Regions from separate parts of the Exiguobacterium sp. SL-10 genome, predicted to be linked through region 1. Evidence: a T-box and tRNA genes for the amino acid it is inferred to sense, from the RefSeq annotation. Region 1 holds a T-box; the other holds one or more tRNA genes.

Region 1 (9,284 bases):
GTGTCCAATCGACGTCACGACCGTCGCGAGCGGTCGCGTCAACACGTTCGTCGAGTCAAGCCGGCCGCCAAGTCCGACTTCCCAGATGACGAGGTCAGGCTGTCGTTCATGGAAATAGAGCCACGCCATGACCGTCAACAGTTCGAACTCTGTCAACGTCTCCGGTGATGCGCTCGCACAGTCACGGACCCGGTTGGCGATCCGGACAAGGTCGGCTTCTCGGATCGGTTCCCCGTTCAACATGATCCGCTCCTCGAACTGGATGATGTACGGCGAAATGAACGTCCCGACGTTCAATCCTTCCGCAAGTGCCATCGCTCGCAAGAAAGCGACCGTCGACCCTTTCCCGTTCGTCCCCGCCACGTGAATCGACGGCAACTCCTCGATTTGTAACGCGTTTAACATCCACTCCATGCGTTCCAGTCCGGGCTTGATCCCGAACCGTAGCTGCCCGTTCAGCCATTCCAATACGTCTAGTCTCGTCTCCATCTTCCATCACTCCTGTTTTCACACTTCCCTCTCATCTTACCAAAATTCCTGAAGACCGACGCAAGGAATCGGCTGTGCTATACTCGAGGCGAAGAAGGGGGAATGACCATGACAACGAATTGGAACTTCGAGGCGACCTACCTCGATCTCCGTGATATGTTTTACGACCGGGGACCGGTCCATCCGGTCGACAAGCCCGAGCTCGTCCTGTGGAACGAAACACTCGCTAAGACGCTCGGCCTCGACGCCGAAACGTCTCAAGACATCGCACTGTTCGCCGGGAATCGTCAAACCGACACGTCGTTTTCGCAAGCGTATGCCGGTCATCAGTTCGGCCATTTCACGATGCTCGGGGACGGGCGGGCGCTCGTGCTCGGGGAACACGTTGCCCCGAACGGGAAACGTGTCGACGTTCAATTGAAAGGCTCGGGCCCGACCGAATATTCGCGTGGCGGCGATGGACGGGCCGCCGTCGGCCCGATGGTGCGTGAATTCCTCATCAGTGAAGCGATGCACGCCCTCGGCATCCCGACAAACCGGGCGCTCGCCGTCGTCACGACGGGTGAGCCGATCATGCGCCAAGGACCGAAGCATGGGGCCATCTTGACACGCGTGGCCTCGAGCCATTTACGTGTCGGTACGTTCCAATACGCCGCTGCGGCCGGATCAATCGATGACGTCGTTGCGCTCGCCGATTATGCGATTCAGCGCCACGACCCGGACCTTGCAGGACAACCCAATCGCTATGAACAGTTCCTCGGTCGCGTCATCACCCGGCAGGCGAAACTGATCGCGGATTGGCAACTCGTCGGCTTCATCCACGGCGTCATGAATACGGACAACACATTCCTAAGCGGTGAAGGGCTTGATTACGGCCCGTGTGCCTTCATGGATACGTATCACCCGAACACTGTCTTTAGCTCGATTGACCGCAAGGGACGCTACGCCTATGCGAATCAGCCGTATATCGGGTCATGGAACTTGGCCCGCCTCGCCGAAACGTTGCTCCCGCTCCTCGCTGACACACAAGAAGCAGCCGTCGATATCGCCAACAAACTGTTGAACGACTACACGGAAACGTATAAAGACGCGTACTTCACCGGTCTGGCCCATAAAATCGGGCTCTACGTCCGTAAAGACGGGGATGATGCACTGACGGACGAACTGCTGCGGCTCATGTTGGAGTCCGAGGCCGACTTCACGAACACGTTCCGCGCGCTCACGCTCGGTGACACGGACGCGCTCGTTTTTGCTAAACAGGACGACGGCAAGGCGTGGCTCGCCGCTTGGCGGAAACGACTCGGGGAGCAAGGTCTCCCGGATGAAGACGTCACCCGGCTTATGCGTCAGCACAATCCGGCCGTCATCCCGCGCAACCATCACGTCGAGGCTGCCCTCACGGCAGCCGAACGCGGTGACTTTGAACCGACCCATGCTCTGCTCGATGTCTTACGAAATCCGTACGATTACGAAGCCGACTACGGGCGCTACGTCTCACCGGGACCTCCGCGATCATATCCGTATCAGACATTTTGTGGCACATGAACCATCTCGCTTTTGCGGGATGGTTTTTTGTAGGAACCTTTTGCGATTCGCCACGTAGAATAGACAAAATCTGTTTGGAGGTTTTATAAATGCGCTTACTCGCCTCACTCATTTCGTTAGGTTTTGCCTGCATGATTTCGCTTGAACTCTGGCAAGGTCCGTTTCTCAGCAACTGGGTCTGGGCGATGCCGTCCTTCTTCCTGGGTGTCTCATTCGTCCAATTTATGAAGCATTTGAACGAGCTCGAATGGAGTGAAACAAAATGAAGATGACTATCTTACTCATGACGCTTATCGTCGTGTCCACGTCATATCTCGTCTACAGTTTTTATTTGTCGTTGATGGGTCAGTCGATTCAGCCTCAAGTAACTGGACTTGCAATCGGCGTCCTGCTCACGTCATCTTATTTCGTGACAACCGGTCGCCTTCCGTTTTGGACAGAACCGGAGGAAGAGGACGTATGAAGGTTCTTTATTCCATCTTGCTAGGATTCGGTAGCATCCTTTATGTCGTCTATGCGATTCATCTATTCCGCATCGGACATCCTCAACCGTTACTCCTCCATGCTATGATTGTTATTGTTTTATTTGGCATCATCTACGTTGGACGCAAACGAAACCCCGAACATCATTCTTGATGGCGGGGGTTCGTTACTTTATTCGGATTGCTTCAGCGGAAAATCAGCCGACGACGCCTCCGGCAACGAGTCTGAGAGGTTGAGCAATACTTCTTCTGACACATCACCCGTCAAAACGATGAGCTTGCCTTGATTCAGATAAAACAAGCCTCTCCCTTCCGGTTGATCCAAGCGATACCGCGCATTTGAATCGTCTCGCCGCTCAATCAATTCTCCGTCCGCCACACTGAACGCATCGGTCGCTAAAATCGTGATGTGCTGTGTCTCATCATACAACGTCCACATCTCTACCGGTCGCTCCAGCTGATCCATGTTGAGGTAGGCGACAAAGAGCTCCTCTTCGGACAAATCCAACCCGTGCCGGACTTTTTCGGCCGTCTCGGGAATCGTAACGTTTTGGATGCCATGCAACACCCATTCCTCGCCCCGTGAATAGTTGAACACACCGAACGCATCGTCGCGGTTTGGTAACTGGATGGCGATGAGCCCGAGGTCATCGATGACCATTTCATAGAAGACGCCGTCTCTCGAAGGTCGTTCGGACGTGCCGTCCGTATATTGAAGCGTGTATTGGGCCGTGACCGCATCGAGTAGTCGAACGGTCCCTTTCGGCACGTCCTCTATCATCGAGCCGAACACTTCTTTCGCCGTCGTTTCCTCAACATCGGAAACGGATGAATCAATTTCTTCTTTGTTTACGCTAACCGTGATTTTTGATTCCGTCGGTTCGATGGGTGCAGCTCGTTCCGCCACACACCCGCTCAATCCCATCACAGCCAAACCTAATATCATTCCGATTCGTCTCATGGTACGTCCACCTTTACCTAGTCTCCCTCCCTAAATTCTCCCAAACGACAAAAAAACCTTCTTCGGAGAACAAGTCTCCAAAGAAGGTTGATGTCTTACTTACGCAACTCTTCCAAACGCGCGCGGACCGCGTCACGCTTGTCGAGGTAGTCTTTCTCTTTCGCCTTCTCTTCGTCGATGACGTGAGCCGGTGCCTTGCCAGTGAAGCCTGGGTTGCCGAGTTTCTTCTGAACGCGCTCGACTTCCTTCTCGTACTTCGCCACTTCTTTCTCAAGACGGGCGATCTCTTCTTCGAAGTTGATGAGGTCAGCAAGCGGGATAAACAGTTCTGCACCCGTCATGATGGCCGACATCGACTTATCAGGAGCCGTCAAGCCGCGTCCGATTTCAAGCTCGGTCGCGTTCGTGAACTTGCCGATCGTCGCTTCGTTTTCGCTCAAGTAACCTTGTGTCGTGTCGTCACTCGTCGCGATGAAGAGCTGAATCGGTTTCGACATTGGTGCGTTCACTTCCGAACGGATGTTACGGACCGAACGGATGACGTTCATGACCGCTTCAAACGCTGGTACCGAGTCCGCGAAGTGGAGCTCGTCGCGACGTGTCGGGTAGCTCGCACGGACGATCGAGTCGCCTTCGTGCGGCAAGTGCTGCCAGATTTCCTCTGTGAGGAACGGCATGAACGGATGCATGAGACGCATGATCGAGTCGAGCGTATACGCGAGCACAGAACGTGTCGTCGCTTTCGCCGTCTCGTCCTCACCGTAGAGCGTGAGTTTCGCCATCTCGATGTACCAGTTACAGAACTCTTCCCAGATGAAGTTGTACAAGTAACGGCCAGCTTCGCCGAACTCGTACTTGTCGACGAGACGCGTCACTTGGTCGATCGTGTCGTTCAAGCGTGTGAGAATCCACTTGTCAGCGAGCGTCTTCTCACCTGACAAATCGATATCCTCATACTTCATGCCGTCCATGTTCATGAGGGCGAAACGACTCGCGTTCCAAATCTTGTTCGCGAAGTTCCATGTCGATTCAATCTTCTCCCAATAGAAACGAAGGTCGTTCCCTGGTGTCGATCCCGTGAGGAGGAACCAGCGGAGCGAGTCCGCACCGTATTGGTCGATGACTTCCATCGGGTCGACGCCGTTTCCGAGCGATTTCGACATTTTGCGGCCTTCCGAGTCGCGGATGAGACCGTGGATGAGCACGTCGTTGAACGGCTGCTTCCCAGTGAACTCGAGCGATTGGAAAATCATGCGCGATACCCAGAAGAAGATGATGTCGTAACCCGTGACGAGCGCGCTCGTCGGGAAGTAACGTTTGAAGTCTGCTGAGTCCGTGTCCGGCCAGCCCATCGTCGAGAACGGCCAGAGCGCTGACGAGAACCATGTGTCGAGCACGTCTTCGTCTTGGTGCCAGTTCTCACTGTCAGCCGGTGCTTCTTTCCCTACATAGATTTCACCTGTCTCGTTATGGTACCAAGCCGGGATGCGGTGGCCCCACCAAAGTTGACGGCTGATACACCAGTCGCGGATGTTCTCCATCCAACGGAGGTACGTGCCTTCGAACCGCTCTGGGACGAAGTTGACTTTCGTGTCGTCATGTCCTTGCGCTTCGAGCGCTGCTTTCGCGAGCGGCTCCATGTCGACGAACCACTGTTTCGAAAGATACGGCTCGATGACTGCGCCTGAACGTTCCGAGTGACCGACCGAGTGCGTGTGCGGCTCGATCTTGACGAGCGTGCCGTCCGCTTCTAAATCTTTGACGAGTTGCTTGCGGCATTCGAAGCGGTCGAGCCCTTCGTACTTGCCGGCGTTCTCGTTCATCTTGCCGCCTTCGTCCATGACGAGGATGCGCGGGAGTTCGTGGCGGTTCCCGATCTCGAAGTCGTTCGGGTCATGCGCCGGCGTGATCTTCACGCAACCTGTACCGAACTCCATGTCGACGTAGTCGTCGGCAACGATCGGGATCTCACGGTTCATGACCGGAAGCATGATCGTCTTGCCAACGAGGTGCGCGTAACGCTCGTCTTTCGGGTTGACGGCAACGGCTGTATCGCCGAGCATCGTCTCCGGACGTGTCGTCGCGATCTCGATGTGGCCTGAGCCGTCAGCGAGCGGATACTTCATGTGGTAGAACGCGCCTTCGACTTCTTGGTAGATGACCTCGATGTCCGAGACGGCCGTCTTTTGCGCCGGATCCCAGTTGACGATGTATTCGCCGCGGTAAATCAAGCCTTTCTCATAGAGACGGACGAACACTTCCTGGACCGCTTTCGAGAGTCCTTCGTCGAGCGTGAAGCGCTCACGTGAGTAGTCGAGACCGAGGCCAAGTTTTGACCACTGGGCACGGATCGTGTCGGCGTACTCGTCTTTCCATTCCCACGTCTTCTCGAGGAACTTCTCGCGTCCGAGGTCGTAACGCATGATGCCGTCCTCACGGAGCTTCTGTTCGACTTTCGCTTGCGTCGCGATTCCGGCGTGGTCCATCCCTGGGAGCCAGAGGACGTCATACCCTTGCATGCGCTTGAGGCGCGTCAATAAGTCTTGGAGCGTCGTGTCCCACGCGTGTCCGAGGTGAAGTTTCCCCGTGACGTTCGGTGGCGGGATGACGATCGTGTAAGGCTGTTTTGAATCGTCCTCGTCTGCTTTGAATACGTCGTTCTCTAACCAGTAGTCATACCATTTCGCTTCCGTCGCACTTGGATCGTACTTCGTCGGCATGGTGATTTCGTTTGTCTCGTTGGCCATATGCCCAACCTCCTCTAATAATGTGGACAAAAAAACGGCTACTCTCGTCCTTAACGCTAAGGACGAAAGAAGCCGTATCTTCCGCGGTACCACCTTAGTTCGCCAACAGGTGGCGCCCTCAAAATCGAATAACGGTCGATGGACCGGACCTTCCTACTTCATTCAAAAGGTCAGCTCCGAGGCGACTTCCGCACCATCCTTCGCGGCCTCGCACCAAGCGGCCGCGTCTCTGAAAAAGGATGTTGATTGCGTACTATTCCTCATCGTAGCTTTTAATCGTATCTGTTAAACAATTGTAGCGACAGAAGATGTTTCCGTCAAGATTACAGTGAAAACTCTTGTTGCAGCTCTTTGAACGTCGCGTCGACCGCTGCGAGCGTCTGGTCGATATCTTCGTCCGTATGCACGGTCGAGAGGAACAAGCCTTCGAACTGTGACGGTGGCAAGAACACGCCGCGCGCCGCCATCTTCTGATAGTAAGCGCGGAACAAGTCGAGGTTCGCCGTCTTCGCCTTCTCGAAGTTCGTCACTTTCTCGTTCGTGAAGAAGAACCCGAACATCGAGCCGGCCCGGTTTGTGTCGTGCGGGATGTTATACTTCTCGGCCGCTTTCGTATAGCCTTCGGCGAGACGGTCCGCTTTGCGTTCGAACTCAGCGTAGTGCTCAGGCTTGAGTTGCGATAGCGTCGTGTAGCCGGCAATCATCGCGAGCGGGTTCCCTGAGAGCGTACCCGCCTGGTAAATCGGTCCTTGCGGTGCGATTTGTTCCATGATCTCGCGTTTCCCGCCATAGGCACCGACCGGAAGGCCGCCGCCGATGACTTTCCCGAGGCACGTCAAGTCCGGCGTGACGCCGAAGTAACCTTGGGCACAGTTATAGCCGACCCGGAACCCGGTCATGACCTCATCAAAGATGAGGAGTGCGCCGTACTGTTCCGTGATTTCGCGGAGTCCTTCGAGGAAGCCAGGTTGCGGTGGCACGAAGCCCATGTTGCCGGCCGCCGGTTCGACGATGACGCCAGCGATGTCGTCGCCGAACTTCTCGAACGCGATGCGGAGCGCCTCCAAATCGTTATACGGCACCGTGAGCGTCTGGCTCGCCAAGTCTTTCGGCACACCTGGTGAGTCCGGGAGACCGAGCGTCGCGACGCCCGAACCAGCCTTGATGAGGAGCGAGTCGCCGTGACCGTGGTAGCAACCTTCGAACTTCAAGATTTTCGTCTTGCCCGTGTAGCCGCGTGCGAGGCGAAGTGCCGCCATCGTCGCTTCCGTACCCGAGTTGACCATGCGTACCATCTCGATTGACGGAACGCGCTCGATGACAAGCTCGGCCATTTTCGTCTCGAGCTCGGTCGGTGTCCCGAACGTCCAGCCGTTCTCGGCTTGCTCTTGAATCGCCTTCGTGACGACCGGGTCACGGTGGCCGAGGATGAGTGGTCCCCATGAGAGGACGTAGTCGATATATTCGTTGCCATCGATGTCGTAGACGCGTGAGCCTTCACCGCGTTCAGCGAAGATTGGCGTCATACCGACTGATTTATAGGCACGGACCGGGCTGTTCACCCCGCCCGGCATGAGCGGACGTGCTTGTTCGAACGCCGCTTCTGAGCGTGTTTGTTTGTAGGTCATGCGTAGTCTCCTTCCAAATAGCGACAGACGTCTTTTGCGAAATACGTGACGATGAGGTCCGCGCCGGCCCGTTTGAAGCCGACCATCGTCTCCATGACGATCCGTTGCTCATCGACCCAGTCGTTCAAAGCAGCCGCTTTGACCATGGCGTACTCGCCGCTCACGTTATACGCCACGATCGGCATATCGAGTGAGTCGCGCATGTCACGGATGATGTCCATGAACGCTAACGCCGGTTTGACGATCATGAAGTCGGCGCCTTGCTCGACGTCCGACTGTGATTCACGGAACGCTTCACGACGGTTGGCCGGGTCCATCTGATAGCCTTTGCGGTCGCCTTCGCCAGGCGCCGATTGGGCTGCGTCACGGAACGGTCCGTAGTACGCCGATGCGTACTTGACACCGTAACTCATGATTGGGATATGGTTGAATCCGTTTTGGTCGAGCCCTTCACGGATGGCGGCGACGAAGCCGTCCATCATCGAACTCGGTGCGATGATGTCAGCGCCAGCTTGCGCTTGCGTGATCGCCGTCTGGACGTGAAGCGGTAGTGATGCGTCGTTATCGACGTCACCGTTCTTCACGATGCCACAATGGCCTGTCGACGTATATTCACATAGGCACGTGTCCGCGATGACCGTGAGCTGTGGCGCCCACTCTTTCACTTTGCGGATCGCTTCTTGGACGATGCCGTGGTCGTGATACGCTTCTGAACCTTCCGGGTCTTTATGTTCTGGTACCCCGAACAAGAGCACCGATTGAATGCCAAGGTCGACGATTTCTTTGATCTCATCCTCGAGGCGGTCGAGTGAGAAGTTGAAGACGCCTGGCATCGAGCTGACTTCACGTTTAATGTCTGTCCCTTCGATGATGAAGAGCGGGTAAATCAAATCTTCTTTCCGAACATGGTTTTCACGTACGAGTGCACGCATCGACTTCGATGAACGAAGGCGACGGTGACGGTCGAACTGGTTCATGAAAAATCCTCCCCTATACACTGTATTAATGCATCCATAGTATAACACTCAGGCACTCGGACCGGTAACGTCGACACTTCCCGGACGGCGCGCTCGGTCACTTCACCGATGGCGTACCACGTCCCATGGAAATGCTCGAGGTACGGCGTGAGTGCTCGAACGGCGGATGGGCTGAGGACGAGGAGCGCCTCGATTCCTTCGAGCGCCTCGACTTCCGTCCCCGTCAGTTCACGGCCAATCGTCTCATAGACGACCCAGTCGTGGACGTTTGCGAGTTGCTTCATATGATCCGTGTTCGCCAAATCGCCTCGGGCGAACAAGACGATATCACCCTCATCGACGGCACTCGCCAAATCGCGGAATAACGCCTCGCCCGTAAATGTATCCGGCATGAGCGCGACGGTGAAGCCGACGGCCTCGAGTGCTTGTTTCGTCTTCTCCCCGACGGCCGCGAC
Region 2 (9,284 bases), on a different contig from region 1:
GCGAACAATGACCGATACTGCTGCTCCCGAATTTCAAGTTCATGTGCTTTTGTCGTCACGGCAACCTCAAGGTCGGTATTGACAGTATGTAAGCGGTGGCTGATCAAGGCGTTTTGCTTGGCGACGACGAACTGACGAATGAGCAACAATAAGACGGCGTTCGCCGTCATCGAATCGAGCACGGATGTACCGAGCAATCGGTCGGAGGCGAGCATGAACAACATGACGATTGTGCTATAGACGACGTAATCGAACACAGAGTCATGGACGAGGGCGTCCTCGGTCGATTCGTCAAACATGTAACTGATAGAAATGATGAAAATGCTGCTCACTTGAACCAAGTGCACCAACTCATGGCCGATGCCATTGAAAATCAGCAATTGATTCACGATCGAAGCGGTCGTAAAGCCGAGAACGCCAATCAATAAGAGCACACGGAAGCTCTGACCGGCCGAAGTGATTCGGTTCAAATAGAGAAAACCGAGCATCATGTACAGGCTGATCAACACCATCTGTTCTTCAAACCCATTCAAGTTGGCCGCATAGCTTCCGCTCTGATTCGAATAAATGAACAGATGTAACGCACCGATCAACAGAAAACTGAGCAAAGCGAAAATATCAAACGTTCGTAGTTTCAATGTCCGAATTTCAATTGACTGGGTGATGACAATCAATGACATGATCAAATAAAAGAAGTTTTGAATAAACGGCATAAGCTCGATTCCGGTCGACACGGCAAAGTGATGTCCGACCAAATAGGCGATGAAACACATGTTGCCGGCGCTGATCAACAAATGGATGTAGCGGCGCATTCCGCGATTTTGAAAGACGGCGGTGATGCTGAAGGCAGACGCAATGAGCGTGACCGCCGTAAAATAGACGAATAGACTCGTCTCCCTCAAGTCATAAGGGGTGAACAGGATCAATAAAAGGCCGAGAAAAAAGGTCCCGACGAGCAAAGCGGGGACTGTTTGGCGCAACGAGTGATTAGACAACTCATGCACCTCCTTCTGTATATGTCTAAGAGGCTCATCAGTATTATCGGATTGTTTTTGGATTTGTTACACAAAAAAATCGACAGCAAGTTGCTGTCGATTAAAGCGTATACGAATGTTCTTTAAAGTTACCGACGACCGAATCGATTTCCGAGACCGTGATGAACGCTTCCGAATCGATGTCGGAGACGATTTGACGCAGTTTCGGAATCTCATTGTTCTGCACGACGACGTACAACATCTTCTTCGAGTCGTTCGAATAACCGCCGATCGCGTCCATGATCGTGACACCGCGTTTCAAGTTTTGTTTGATGACAAGGTTGATCTCATCGGATTTTTTACAGATGATGAAGCACTGCTTTTGTGCCGAGAAGAACCGGTGAATCGTCAACAGCGTCCGCGACCGGACGAAACTGAGCACGAGCGCGTACATGACCGCTTTAATGTCGAACGTGATGAACACGAGGACATAGACGATGATGTCTTGCGTCAAAAAGATTTTAGGGAGCGATAAATTCCGATTGTTCGTGTAAATCACTTTTCCGAGAATATCAAGGCCGCCGGTCGAGGCACCCGCGAACAACAGCAAGGCGAGCCCGAGCCCGGAGACGATTCCGCTGAACACCGAGGCGACGAGTGGATCGTCGAGCGGGGTCGGTGGGATCAGGACCGGCAACGTATCGATCAAGATGGACGACAAGACGACGACGAGGCCGGTCATCAGGATGAACCGTTTCCCAAGGTATTTGATTCCGACGATAAAGAGCGGGATATTCAACACGAGTTGAGTGAATCCGATCGGTGTGCCAAACAGCTCGTTGATGATCAAGGTGATCCCGACGATGCCCCCAGACCCAATCTCGTTTGGTTTGAGCAATAAGCCTACAAAGATTGATTGTAGAATCGTCCCGGCGATGATGAACAAAGTCGTCTCGACGGCGATCCGTTTTCTTGATTTTGCGTACATAGATGATGGCTAGGCGCCATACGCCCCCTTTAAAATAAGCTCATTCAAGCGTACTCCGACGATGGCGGAATTTCAAGCGCTGAACGATTACAATTCGTTGTGGAAGCGGTCGATATCACTTGCGAGCTGCTCGTGTACGTAATCAATGACTTGAGCATCGTCGAACAAGCCGAGCGGTGCGTCGTCTGGAATCGCATCGAACGGGGATACAAAGTATAAGACAGCCGCCACGAGAGCGTCTTGTTTATTCGGTTGCATTTCAAACTGGTTGTTATAGATGGCCCGCAAGATGTTAAGCAATTGTTTCATTTGAAAATAAAGCGTGAGTTCTTCTTCGCGTTCGATATTGCTAATCTCGTTTGACGCGACGTCGACCGTCACTTTAGCTAAAGCGAGTTCGCCTTGGACCAACAGATCACCCAATTTTTCTTTGTGGGTATACTCCTCGGTCGCGCTCGTTAAAAAGTGTGTGTACGTTGTTTTCCAATCTGACATGTATATTCCTCCTTCTGTCTTCCTCTACTAATATGCCCGTTTTTGCGATTTGGTTGCAACTTTTCCGAAAATTTAAGAAAATAGAAATAAGTGAAAAAGGAGGAACTGTACATATGTCTACCGTAACCATGCCGACTGAGGCAGAATTTGCCCGCTATGCTGAACTGGCCGTCAAAAAAGGCGTCAACATTCAGCCGGGCCAACAGCTCGAAGTTCGAGCTGATATTAGTCAAGCACCGCTCGTCCGTCAAATCGTGAAAGCAGCTTACACGGCTGGCGCGAAACAAGTGTATGTCAACTGGAGTGACGAAGAGACGACGAAAGTCCGTTACTTCAACGCTCCGGCGGATGCCTTCAAAGAATACCCGGAATGGCTCAAGGCTCGCTTTGAGCAACTGGCTGAAGAGAAGACGGCGTTCCTATCGATCGTCAGCGACGACCCGGACGCTTTGAACGGCGTCGAGTCGTCACGCATCGCGGACTCGAACCGTGCTGCCGGCGTGGCGCTCGCGAAATGGCGTAAATATGTCATGAGCGATAACGTCAGCTGGTCAATCGTCGCCGGTGCGTCCGAGGCGTGGGCGAAGAAAGTCTTCCCAGACCGTGAAGACGCAGTGCCTGCCCTGTGGAAAGCGATTTTCGAAGCAACACGCATGGACCAATCGGATGTCGTCGCCGCGTGGGACGAGCATGACGCATCGCTCCGTGAGCGGGCGACGTTACTCACGAACAAGAAATATGCGAAGCTCCATTACAAGGCACCGGGCACGGAGTTGACAATTGGCTTGCCGAAGAAACACGTCTTCCTCGGCGGCGGTGGTCCGAACATCGACGGTGTCGACTTTATCGCCAACATGCCGACCGAAGAAGTGTTCACGCTCGCCGATAAAGATTCGGTCGAAGGACACGTGTCGAGCACGAAACCGCTCAGCTATAGCGGCAACTTGATCGATGAGTTCACGCTTTGGTTCGAAGGTGGGAAAGTCGTGAAGGCGGAAGCGAAGCAAGGGCAAGCCGCGCTCGATGAGTTGTTGAACCTCGACGAAGGCGCGCGCCGCATCGGGGAAGTCGCCCTCGTGCCGGACGATTCGCCAATCTCGAACTCAGGCCTTCTTTTCTATAACACGTTGTTCGACGAGAACGCATCGTGCCACTTGGCGCTCGGACGCGCCTACTCGACATGTCTCGAAGGTGGACCGCAAATGTCGGCCGAAGAACTCGCTGAGAACGGCGCGAACGACTCGATGACACACGTTGACTTCATGATCGGTTCGGCCGAGATGAACATCGACGGGGAACTTGAAGACGGTTCACGCGAAGCCATCATGCGTGACGGGAACTGGGTCATCTAAACAAGCAAGAGACGAATTCCTTCGCGGAGTTCGTCTCTTTTTTTACGTTAATTCATAGAGGAAAGCGAGGGCGTTCGGTAGCCGTCGCCGCCACGCGACTTCATTATGGACGGCGCCGGGCTCGACCTCGTACCGAAAGGTGATCCCTTTGCGTGCGATCGTCTCGACAAGTTTCGCATTCGTATATAAGTAATCTTCGGGCGTGATCGGTCCGCTCGTCTCGTTCGTCCCGATGTCCATATAGAGGCGCGCCGTCACATTAGCCTGCTTCACTTCCCGAATGAGCGAGTCGAGATTGGCCCACGCGGCCGTCGAGAGCGAGCCGACGCGCCGGATGGACGGATAGGCTGTCATCATATAGAGCGAGATGACCCCACCCATCGAGCTCCCCATCACGCCGACGTCGTCCGGGTCGGTCGCATAGCGCTCGTCAATCCACGGCTTCAATTCCTGCATGATCCAGTCGGCGTAAGCTCGACCTTTTCCCCCGAGGGTGGGCCGGGTCTTGGCGAGTTCAGGCCCGATTCGTCGATACAGCATCTCATCCTCATAAAACGAGTATTCGTCGTAGCGGTCGAGCCAGTCCGGTGCGCTCGAGATGGCGACGACCATGAGCGGCAGTTGCAGATCCTCGATCTGGCGGTCAATCGACCAACCTTCCCCAATCGTGGCGGTCTTGCCGTCGAACACGTTTTGACCGTCGTGCATATAGAGGACCGGGATCCGCTCGTCAGCCGACACAAAGTCGGGACGATAGACGCGCACGATCCGTTTCCGTCCGCGTGTCGTCTCGGTCGGTAACGTAAAGCTGAATTGCTCAAGCATATAAAGCGCTCCTTTCCCATTAGCTGTCTTCATTTTGCCGGCTGGAACTAGACAATGCAATCAACATACTTGACTACCTACCGTTCGTTAGGTAAAGTAATGGGAGAGAAAGGGGACGATCATGGATGAACACGAAACAGCGAATCGAACTGGCGGCGCGGCGCCGGTTTGCGCTTGAAGGATATGAAGGCTTGTCGCTCGCCTCGCTTGCTGAGGATGTCGGCATCAAAAAGGCGTCGCTATACGCCCACATTGAAGGGAAAGAACAACTGTTCAAACAAGTCGTCGAAGACATGGCGAAGCGTTATGAACACGTCTGGCAGGAGGCTCGGGACGCGACCACAGACGCGACACCGCTCGAACGGATCGAGGCAATCATTGAGGCACTGATTCGCTTCTTTGAAGAAGAGGAGACGTGGATGCTGACGAAGCGGATGCTGCTCGTCCCGCCACCGGAACTGCGTTCGTTCATCGAGGCGACGCTCGGTTCGGTCGAAACAGATCTGCAGGCGTTCGAGAAAGAACAGTTTCGCTTGGCAATGGAACAGGGCGCCTTACCGGAACAATCGCTGGAGGATGTGTATGACGCGTATTATTGTTTTTTAGACGGGGCGCTCCTTTCGCTCTTCACACTTGAGACGAATCGCGTCAAGCGGCAACGGGCCGCATTCACGATCTTTAAAAAAGGAGTCGGATGGACATGAAACAAGATCAAAGAGCCTGGATTTGGCTCGTGCTCGCCGGTCTGCTCGAAATCGTCTGGGCCACGACGATGAAATTGTCGAACGGATTCACAGTGCTCGGACCGACCGTGATTACCATTGTGTTGTTGATTGTGAGCTTTGGACTGCTGGCGCTGGCGTTTCGTGTCTTGCCGGCAGGGACCGGCTATGCGGTATTCACCGGAATCGGGGCCGTCGGAACCGTCATCGTCGGTGCGGTCTTGTTCAATGAGGCGCTCACCGGGATGAAGCTCGTCTTTATCATCACGCTTCTAATCGGAGTGATTGGACTGAAACAAGTGACAGGAGGTGAGGCGGCATGAGTTGGGTATTTTTGATTGGCGCGGGTCTTGCCGAGATGATGGCCGTCTTTTGGATGGGGAAGTCGAAAGGCTATCAGATTGTTAAATGGTCGATCTTGTCGGTCGGAACGTTTGCCTTAAGCTTTTATTTATTATCGCGTTCGCTCGAGACGCTCCCACTCGGATTGGCTTATTCGATTTGGGTCGGGATTGGCGCGGCCGGTGGCGTTGTGCTCGGTATGTTGTACTTGAACGAATCCCGAGATCGGTGGCGTATTTTCTTCCTATTGCTTATTATCGGCAGCGTCATCGGGTTGAAGGTTGTCGCGTGATCAGGATTAGCTTTGAATAAAAACGGGAATTGAATAGTTCAGACTGTGAATGAAAGGGGCGGGGACGATGAGTCAGATCAAGCTGCAATCCGAGCGTCTACGACTCGAACCTTACACGATTGCTGATTTTTATTTCGTGAAATCGCTACTCCAAGATCCGCGCGTGATGCGTTTCATTAGCCCGGACGGAAAGCCATATACGGATGAACAGACGATCGAATGGTTCGAGCGCCAGTTGGCCCGCTATCAGACGGGTCGTCAAACCGGATTGCTCAAATTGATGTCGCATGAAAATGACGAACCGATTGGCCATGCCGGCACGTTGCTCCATGAACTCGACGGCACGATTGAACTTGAAGTCGGATATTGGTTGGCGCCGAAGCATTGGCATATGGGCTACGGACGCGAGGCGGCGGCACGTCTCATGCGTTACGCGTTCGAAGAAGGGGAGAAGGAGATTATCTCCTTGATCCATCCGGATAACGTCCCATCACAGCGGGTCGCGAAAGCGAACGGACTGCATTGGGACCGCGACACCGAGTACCAAGGCATGCTCGTCTCCGTCTATGCCGGGGATTTAGAGCGGTTGTGCCGCCATATGAAACGGGAAGAAATGACGCGTTGAAAAAAAGTAAAAAAAAGTTTTAAAAAACAGTTGCCAAGGCATTAGTTTCTTGATATATTAATAGTGTCCTTAAGAGAGGACACGACCTGATTCTGTAGCTCAGCTGGGAGAGCGCTACCTTGACAGGGTAGAGGTCGCTGGTTCGAGCCCAGTCAGAATCACTTGGGTGCCAAACCCGATGCGAAACCCATAGGAACGTGGGTTTCCGCGACGCCACTTCTTGCGAGAAGTGGCTTTTTTTGTTTTTCTTTCAATTGACAGCTCATATAAACAGTTGGTATATTCCTCTCAATACATACAGAAACGGGGAATCATCGAATGGTCTTAACCGGAACCATCGTCAATGCGGCGTTAATCGTGATTGGCACATTACTTGGACTCTTGTTTCACCGCATCCCCGAACGAATGAAAGAGACGGTCACTGCAGCCATCGGTCTCGCGGTCGTCTTGCTTGGGATTCAAATGGGGATGAAGAGTGAGAACTTTTTAATCGTGATCGGCAGTCTCGTCATCGGGGCGGCGCTCGGTGAATGGTGGAAACTTGATGAGAAGTTGAACGAGGTCGGCTATCAGTTGGAACGCCGACTCGGTGGCAAGAGCAAGTCGAGTATCGCCGAAGGGTTCATCACGGCGACGCTCATTTTCGTTATCGGAGCGATGGCTGTCATCGGTGCACTCGACAGCGGGTTGCGCGGGGACCATGATGTCCTCTATACGAAAGGGTTGATTGACGGCTTCACGGCACTCGTCCTTAGCTCGACGCTCGGAATCGGGGTCATGTTTTCAGCTGTGCCGGTGCTCCTCTATCAAGGAGCAATCGCCCTTCTCGCCATCCAAATCATGAAGTTCATCCCAGAGTCACTCATGGATGACTTTATTTTAGAGATGACGGCGACCGGGGGGGTCATGATTGTCGCAATCGGTTTAAATTTAGTCGGAATCACCCGGATTCGCGTCGCGAACTTATTGCCGGGGATTTTGATGGTCGCGGTGATCGTCACGGTGTTACATATCGTCTAATGAAAAAAATCCGAGAGACGCATCGCGTTTCTCGGATTTTTTTCAGTTCTTCGGTTGTTCGACTTCTTCTTTCGCACTTTCGCGAAGCGCTGAAGCCATGACGTCCGCTAAATCGCGCGAGCGGAGAACGCCGACACCACGATCAGTCGGACCGTCCGGCGCGGCCACGTCTGCGATCAAGTCGTTCGTCGGGCGTGTCTCGTGAAGGAGCAGCTCGGCCGACCCTTTCATCGCTTGGGCGACGATTTGGCGAGCCGTCGTTTCGTCAAAGCCAGCTTCTGTCAAGACGGGCGTCATCGACCCGACGATCTCATAAAAGAACGCAGGACTGCATCCAGCGGCAGCCATGAACGCCGACATCGTCTTCGCATCTGTCACGGCCGTCCGACCGACGCGTTCAAACAGCGCGGTCACGGTCTCACGGACCGCATCATCCGTTTCGGGACCAAACCAGAGCCCAGTCATCCCGCTTTGATAAGCGACCGGTGTGTTCGGCATCGCGCAGACGGCAGGGAGTCCTGACATCTCTTCAATCTCGCTCGGTTCGATATGAGCTGCGACTGATACGAGAAGCGGTGTGTTCCACGTTTTCGATTGCACATAAGGAATGACCCCGTCCGGTTGCATCGCGAGGACGACGATGTCATACGCGTTGACATCCTCTTCGTCGACGATTTGCACACCGAGCTCGGCCTGGAGCTCTGTCAAACGGGTCCGGTCACTTCGGTTCGTCATCGTGATTTGTTCAGGTGACAGGCCTGAGGCAAGCCATCCGCGTACGAGTGACTCACTCATCGATCCTGCACCCACCATTAAAATATTCATTCTCGTCACCTCTTCATGATAGATTCGGTCATGTATATGTTGCTTATCATAACAAATGAGACGTCAAATAGCGCCTCTTGTGCTCAAATTGTAAAACAAAGGAAAAACGTGACCCCGGTTTGTCACTGAATTGTCGCAACCGTCACGGATGACAAGTCGAACCGGTCGAGCTATCATGACAGTAATCAATCAGGAGGCGATAAAAGTGAAACGAGTGCTAGTCCGGGGGATTCAAGGGTATCAACGCTTCATTTCTCCGTTGAAACCACCGACTTGTCGGTTTTATCCGAGTTGTTCACATTATGGGATTGAAGCGATCGAGAAACACGGTGCTGTCAAAGGTGGGTATTTGACGACACGTCGGCTCCTGCGGTGTCAACCGTTCCATTCAGGTGGACTTGACTACGTGCCGGACGAGTTCGATTGGAAAGCACCATTACAACGTGAAAAACCCCCATCTCAGCGAGACGTCTAATTGGCGGCTCGCTGTTTTAGATACAGCCACCATTTCTCCGTCTTGTTTTATTACAATACTTTTGACAATCTTCTAAGTATTCTGAAAAAATAGAGATGCACGATTACATAAGGGGAAAGGGGAATACAACATGGGTCAATCGTTCAGTGAACTGATTGGTACGATTTCAAACTTTGTGTGGGGACCACCGTTATTGATTTTGCTTGTGGGGACAGGCATTTACTTGACGGTACGTCTCGGGGGGATTCAAATCACTAAGTTGCCTTATGCATTGAAACTCGCATTCTCTAAAAATCAAGACAAGTCATCGGAAGGAGATATCAGTCACTTCCAAGCGCTCATGACGGCG

What was found. The T-box of region 1 lies ahead of EVJ33_RS00495 (valine--tRNA ligase). A T-box ahead of a tRNA ligase gene usually reads a tRNA of that ligase, here a tRNA-Val.
Region 2: it has a tRNA-Val gene. The T-box ahead of EVJ33_RS00495 (valine--tRNA ligase) is inferred to sense a tRNA for this amino acid. The anticodon was not compared.

Annotation. Positions count from the first base shown of each region.
Region 1 is NZ_SJUP01000001.1:95,446-104,729, reverse strand. It holds gene EVJ33_RS00515 (bifunctional folylpolyglutamate synthase/dihydrofolate synthase) at 1-489, opposite strand, end outside; gene EVJ33_RS00510 (protein adenylyltransferase SelO) at 598-2,034, shown strand; gene EVJ33_RS15390 (hypothetical protein) at 2,124-2,300, shown strand; gene EVJ33_RS00505 (hypothetical protein) at 2,297-2,497, shown strand; gene EVJ33_RS00500 (hypothetical protein) at 2,689-3,477, opposite strand; gene EVJ33_RS00495 (valine--tRNA ligase) at 3,573-6,224, opposite strand; T-box leader at 6,280-6,500, opposite strand; gene hemL (glutamate-1-semialdehyde 2,1-aminomutase) at 6,548-7,852, opposite strand; gene hemB (porphobilinogen synthase) at 7,849-8,829, opposite strand; gene EVJ33_RS00480 (uroporphyrinogen-III synthase) at 8,826-9,284, opposite strand, start outside.
Region 2 is NZ_SJUP01000010.1:21,925-31,208, reverse strand. It holds gene EVJ33_RS11410 (putative bifunctional diguanylate cyclase/phosphodiesterase) at 1-995, opposite strand, end outside; gene EVJ33_RS11405 (YitT family protein) at 1,096-1,962, opposite strand; gene EVJ33_RS11400 (YkvA family protein) at 2,050-2,457, opposite strand; gene EVJ33_RS11395 (aminopeptidase) at 2,571-3,809, shown strand; gene EVJ33_RS11390 (alpha/beta hydrolase) at 3,852-4,634, opposite strand; gene EVJ33_RS11385 (TetR/AcrR family transcriptional regulator) at 4,760-5,338, shown strand; gene EVJ33_RS11380 (DMT family transporter) at 5,329-5,679, shown strand; gene EVJ33_RS11375 (DMT family transporter) at 5,676-5,990, shown strand; gene EVJ33_RS11370 (GNAT family N-acetyltransferase) at 6,058-6,615, shown strand; tRNA gene EVJ33_RS11365 (tRNA-Val) at 6,704-6,776, shown strand; gene EVJ33_RS11360 (DUF554 domain-containing protein) at 6,934-7,635, shown strand; gene EVJ33_RS11355 (pyrroline-5-carboxylate reductase family protein) at 7,678-8,460, opposite strand; gene yidD (membrane protein insertion efficiency factor YidD) at 8,636-8,935, shown strand; gene EVJ33_RS11345 (alanine/glycine:cation symporter family protein) at 9,066-9,284, shown strand, end outside.